Linked DNA regions of Herbiconiux aconitum. Each later gene encodes a partner of the first gene's protein in a complex. Links are inferred from orthologs where the notes say so. Each region holds a gene or a part of one and is shown in the gene's direction. Other genes may lie near its edges.

The links.
Region 2: rplL (region 1) and N1027_RS14880 share a complex: the UniProt entries of both Escherichia coli proteins name them as parts of the 50S ribosomal subunit. The link is inferred for Herbiconiux aconitum from one-to-one orthologs.

Annotation. Positions count from the first base shown.
Region 1 is NZ_JANLCM010000001.1:409,737-412,681, reverse strand. Bases 28-2,901 are described here. They hold rplL (50S ribosomal protein L7/L12), read left to right. Parts: upstream 28-1,209; coding sequence 1,210-1,593; downstream 1,594-2,901. Other genes in these bases: N1027_RS01825 (LacI family DNA-binding transcriptional regulator), read right to left, coding at 2,618-2,901; N1027_RS01830 (DUF952 domain-containing protein), read left to right, coding at 2,272-2,661; N1027_RS01835 (TetR/AcrR family transcriptional regulator), read right to left, coding at 1,646-2,212; rplJ (50S ribosomal protein L10), read left to right, coding at 646-1,161; N1027_RS01850 (hypothetical protein), read left to right, coding at 120-341. Also shown: more of N1027_RS01855, read left to right, coding at 1-27; more of N1027_RS01825, read right to left, coding at 2,902-2,945. UniProt on the Escherichia coli protein: The binding site for several of the GTPase factors involved in protein synthesis (IF-2, EF-Tu, EF-G and RF3). Is thus essential for accurate translation.
Region 2 is NZ_JANLCM010000002.1:706,500-709,548, reverse strand. The notes cover bases 1-2,978. They hold N1027_RS14880 (type B 50S ribosomal protein L31), read left to right. Parts: upstream 1-1,348; coding sequence 1,349-1,609; downstream 1,610-2,978. Other genes in these bases: N1027_RS14875 (exonuclease domain-containing protein), read right to left, coding at 2,035-2,978; N1027_RS14885 (ABC transporter ATP-binding protein), read left to right, coding at 459-1,241; glgA (glycogen synthase), read left to right, coding at 1-170. Also shown: more of N1027_RS14875, read right to left, coding at 2,979-3,049.

The DNA of each region.
Region 1 (2,945 bases):
ACGGGAGGCTTCGTGCAGACCCTGAACTTCCTGCTCTGGATCGGTCTGATCCTCCTGGTCTTCGCGGTGATCGTCTTCATCGTGCGAGCCGTCTCGGGCAACCGGAAAGTCTGACCCTCATGCCCGATGACGAGCAGAGCGAACCCATCATGGTCGGCAGCGACGACGCGTCCGTCGTCGAGAAGGCCGAGGGCATCATGGCGCAGGTGAAAGCCGACGCCGGGGATGCCTCCGAGCCCGAGCTCGTCGACCTCCTGCGGGAGCGCTTCGCCGACGCGGGCATCGAATCCGACGACCACGACCTCGCCCGCATGGCGCGGTGGATCGCCGGAGACGAATAGAGGCAAGAAACGCTGATCAGGAAACGCTGATCACAGCGACCCGCGCATCCGATTTGCACTGGATGCGCGGGTCGCTTACTCTGTACGAAGCCAAAGACCGCTGGTCATCGATGTGCGCGAAAGCAACCATCGATCGAAGTCTCGTGAGAACGAAGACCCGCGCAGGTGCACGTAGTTAGTTCGAGCAGGTCTCCTGCTTCTCCTCGCTCCGGCCCTGTGCCGGAGCTTTTCTGTTTGTCTGAACAGCTTGTGAGCCTCCGTACAGCAGTCGTCCCGGCTGAAACTGACTACTACTAGGAGCGCCATGGCGAACAAGGAAGCCTCGGTAGCCGAGCTCACGGAACTTTTCCAGAGCTCGACCGCCGTTCTGCTGACCGAGTATCGCGGTCTCACGGTCGCACAGCTCAAGCAGCTGCGCGGCTCCATCCGTGAGCACGCGTCATACGCCGTGGTAAAGAACACGCTGACCAAGATCGCGGCGAACAACGCCGGCATCTCGTCGTTCGACGACGAGCTCGCCGGTCCGTCCGCGATCGCGTTCGTTCACGGAGACCCCGTGGCCGTCGCCAAGTCGCTGCGTGACTTTGCCAAGGCAAACCCTCTGCTGGTCGTGAAGGGCGGTTACTTCGACGGTAACCCTCTGACCGCCGCCGAGGTCACCAAGCTCGCCGACCTCGAATCCCGTGAAGTTCTGCTGGCGAAGCTCGCCGGTGCCTTCAAGGCTTCGCTGTTCGGTGCCGCATATCTCTTCAACGCCCCGCTGTCGAAGGCCGTTCGCACGGTCGATGCGCTGCGTGAGAAGCAGGAGTCCGCTTCCTGAGCGCAGGCTCGTGAGCGGTTGAACTAACTACCAAACAAGGAGAACATCATGGCAAAGCTTTCCACCGAGGAACTGCTTGACGCATTCAAGGAGCTCACGCTCATCGAGCTGAGCGAGTTCGTCAAGGCATTCGAGGAGACCTTCGAGGTCACCGCGGCTGCCCCCGTCGCCGTCGCCGGCGTTGCCGGCCCGGCCGCCGCTGCCGAGGAGGTCGAGGAGCAGACCGCTTTCGACGTCATCCTCGAGTCGGCCGGCGAGAAGAAGATCCAGGTCATCAAGGAGGTGCGCGCACTCACCAGCCTCGGCCTCGGTGAGGCGAAGGCTCTCGTTGACGGCGCCCCCAAGGCCGTGCTCGAAGGCGCGACCAAGGAGGCCGCTGACAAGGCCAAGGCTCAGCTCGAAGAGGCTGGCGCCACCGTCACCCTGAAGTAGTCTTCTCTCCTTCCAACGGATGCCCCGGGCCACTGGCTTGGGGCATCCGTCGTTAACTCCTCGCGAGGAGCGCCAGGGAGGCGGATGCGTGGGCGGCCGCCTCGGAGCGGGTGGGGGCCGGGGTGAGGTCGAGCAGGCGGCGGCGGTGGGGCTCGCCGAGCAGCACGGAGTAGAGAGCCGCCGCACGGGTGGGCGTGTCGCCGCCGGGCGGTAGGTAGCTTGCCAAGAGGTCGATCGAGTGCAGTGGTCCGCTGGCATAGAAGGTCTGCGCCAGATCGGGGAAGCGCCGCGCCTCGGCGATCACCGACCGGTGCAGGGCGACCGCGGAGTCGGAGTGCAGCACCATGACCATCTCGGTCGCCACGTCGATCAGGGAGCCGGCATCCGTCGCCACCGCTCGGATGTGGTCGTGCTCTCGCTCGACGGCCGCAGCGAACAACGCCGCCTTGTCGCCCACGTCGGTGTAGAGGGTGCGCTTCGTGACTCCGGCGGCGGCCGCGATCTCGTCGAGGCTGGCGGCGCCGAAGCCGCGCCCCGCGAAGGTTGCGACGGCGGCGTCGAGGATGCGTTCCCGCCGCACTGCGCGCTCGTAGGCGGTCGGTCTGCCGCGCTTCGCCATCCGGCCTCCCCGCTGTTCAGGGTAAATGATACTATCTAGTGTCATTAAAGGAGGCTCGCATGGCCCTGATCGCACACGTCGCCATCGTCGACGACTGGGAATCGGCACGCAACCTGGGGGAGTACGAGGTCTCCACGCGCGGTGTGAGCCTCGACGAGGCGGGGTTCGTGCACGCGGTCGCCCTCGACGGCGTGCGCGGGGTGCTCGATGAGTTCTACGCCGACATCCGCTTCTCGCTGCTGCTCGTCGTGCTCGACACGGATGCGCTGGCCGCCGCCGGTCTGCAGGTCACCGAGGAGACCCCCGGCTTTCCGCACATCCACGGGCCCATTCCCACCGACGGCCCCGCTGTCGTGGCCGAACTGCCGATCGACCGCGCCGCCGGCGACTTCGTGGTGCCCGACCTCAGCCGATTCGCGGGCGGGGACGCGCCGTCGACGAGCGCATGATGAGGGTGGCCGGCAGCACCGTGTGACGCTTCGGGGGCGTCCAGCCGGGCTCCTCGAGCTGGCGGATCACCCAGTCGACCACCTGTTCGCCCTGCAGATCGGGCCGCTGCTCGATCGAGGTGAGCCCGAACATCTCGGCCAGGGGGTGGTTGTCGATGCCGATCACCGAGAGATCGTCGGGCACGGAGATGCCGAGCTCGCGCGCCGCGAGGATGACCCCGATCGCCACCTCGTCGGCCGCGGCGAAGATCGCCGTGGGGCGTCGACGGGGGTCGCCCAAGATC
Region 2 (3,049 bases), on another replicon or contig:
ACCCCGACCGTTTCGTGACCGACCTGGCGCGCGCGCTGACAGAGGTCGTCACCGATCCGGTGCGTGCGGCACGGATGGGCGAGGCCGGACGCGCCCGAGCCGAGGCCGAGTTCAGCTGGTCGTCGATCGCGGCCCAGACGGCGGGGATCTACCGGTCGCTCGTGGGGTGAGCCCGTAGCCGGCGGGAGCCAGCCAGGCGACTGAGGGTCGGCGGAAGCAAGCCAGGAGCCTGATAGGGGAGCACGATATTGCGGGCTGCGGGCCTTTTTCGACGACCCAGGGTGAGCGCGCGGCCGCGTCAGCGACCGCACGCGAACATGTCGCCTCGCGCCGCAGAAGCGGCGGCGCGAGCAATGAGCGACGCGCCAGCCGCAGGCCGGCGCATCGTGGGAAGTGGCGATGTGGTACCCAAGCACCGTTCGTCAAATACACCTGACGCCGCCCGATAAACTTCTTTCATGCCCAACGTGCTCGACCTGCAGAACGTCTCTGTCATCCGTGATGGAAATCAGATCCTCACCGACGTGAACTGGACGGTCGACGGCGACCAGCGATGGGTGGTGCTGGGGCCGAACGGCGCCGGCAAGACGACGTTGCTGCAGATCGCCGCGGCGATGAACCATCCTTCGGGCGGCACCGTGCATGTGCTCGACGGCAAGCTCGGCGAGGTCGACCTGTTCGAGCTGCGCCCGCGTGTCGGCTTCGCGTCGAGCGCGATGGCCCGCCGCTTCCCGGGCAACGAGACGGTGCTGAACGTGGTTCTCACAGCCGCCTACTCCGTCACCGGCCGGTGGAACGAGGCCTACGAAGACATCGACCTGCGCCGGGCGCAACGGGTGCTGGGCGAGTGGAAGCTCGACCATCTCTCGGAGCGGCTCTTCGGTTCGCTCAGTGACGGCGAGCAGAAGCGCGTGCAGATCGCCCGCTCGGTGATGACCGACCCCGAGCTGCTGCTGCTCGACGAGCCGGCCGCGTCGCTCGACCTCGGCGCTCGCGAGGAGCTGCTGCAGCTGCTCGGCGGCTACGCCTCGGCACCTGAGGCGCCCGCGATCGTGATGGTGACCCACCACGTCGAGGAGATCCCGCGCGGGTTCACCCACGCGCTGCTCCTGAACCAGGGCGGGATCGTCGCGAGCGGCCCGATCGGCGAGGTGCTCACCTCCGAGAACCTCGAGACGACCTTCGGGCTTCCGATCACGCTGAACGAAGAAGACGGCCGCTACACGGCACGCGCATCCTGACGCTCATCCGGAATCAGATCTGCTAAACTGTCTAGCTGGCCCGTGTGGCCCACGATTTCATCCCCGCTGTGCTCAAAAATCACCACTGTGTAAACAAGGACTCCACTATGAAGACTGACACCCACCCGAAGTACGAAGCTGTGGTCTTCCGAGACCTCGCGTCCGGCGCCACCTTCCTCACCCGTTCGACCGTGTCGTCGTCGAAGACGATCGAGTGGGAAGACGGCAACACCTACCCGGTGATCGACGTCGAGATCTCGTCGGAGTCGCACCCGTTCTACACGGGCAAGCAGCGCATCCTCGACTCGGCCGGTCGCGTCGAGAAGTTCAACAGCCGCTACAAGGGCTTCGGCGGCGCGAGCAAGTAAGCTCCGTCTCCACAAACGCACGGGAACCCCGTCGACTCCGGTCGGCGGGGTTCTTGCTATTCCTGCGCCTCCCGCGATGCGCGGCCTGCGGTCGCGCGTCGCTCACTGCTCGCGCCGCCGCTACTGCGGCGCGAGGCGACATGTTCGCGTGAGGTCGCTGACGCGGCCTCGCGCTCACCCTAGGTCGTCGAGCGCGGCCCGCGGCCTGCGATCGCGATGGGAGCCGGCGGCGGCTGGCACCTCGATCAGGAGGTGCGGATGCTCGTGGTCGACTCGCGCAGGTTCGCCCAGGTGCGAATCGACGGAGTTCTTCGCGACACGCGGAGTGTGCCTCCGTCGCTTCGGGTTCTCGGGGCGAAACTCCGTCGTTTGGGTGAGGGTGGGGGCGGCTGGGGCCGACCGAGCGGGTAGGGGCGGACGGCGGGTCAGGCAGGGCGCGGGGACTCGGGCCATCCGCGACGGGACGTGAACGTGGGGTCGCGGGTGCGGCGCATGTAGTCCTCGAAGGAGTCGGACTGGGCGTCATGCCAAGCTGCCTGCGCCGCGTGCAGTTGCTCGAGCGTCAGGTCGAGGTCGACCGCATACTTCGAGGCCAGAGCCTGGGCCACGCGCCCCGCCGCGATGGCGTCGGCACCGGCGTCGTGGGCATCCGTGAGTGCCACGCCGTAGAACGCGGCGGACACCTCGAGCGTGCGCTTGCCCCTCCGGTAACGATCGATCTGCTTGTCGATCACCAGCGGATCGACCACCGCAGGAGGCGTGTCGAGCGGCTCACTGCCGTGTCGTGACGCTTCGCGATTGAGCAGCGTGAGGTCGTAGGGAGCGTTGTAGACGACGAGCGCATAGCCCTCGTCGAAGACTCGGCGGAGCTCGGCCACGATCTCCGCCACCACCTCGGCCGCCGGGCGACCCGCCGCTCGCGCGTGCTCGGTGCTGACGCCGTGCACCGCGGTGGCCTGCTCGGGAATCGGAACACCCGGATCGGCCAACCAGTCACGACGGCTCACCACCTGGCCCGCGGCATCCAGCAGGCTGATGTTCGCGGTCACCACGCGGCTGGTCTCGACGTCGATGCCTGTGGTCTCGAGGTCGAAGACGGCCAATCGATCGGCCCAGGCCGGCCGGGGCAGAAGCGGAAGGGTGATCTCGGTGTCGACGACGTACTCGGGTTCGGGTGCAGCCTGCACCACCTCCTCGAGGTCGTCGAGCACGGCTGCCCGACCCGTCTCGAGCACCGCCGCAGCATCGACCTCGATCACGGTCGTGTCGTCGCGGTCGAGCGTCGTGGTGTCTTCCCGCTCCAGCACCACGATCGAACCGACGTGCACCTCGCCGTTCACAGCGGCGAGCGGCACCGGCGTCGCAGGTGCTGCGACGGGTGCCGGCGCAACAGGTTGCGCTTCGGGCGCCGCCCCCGCATCCAGCCTCTCGTCGTCGAAG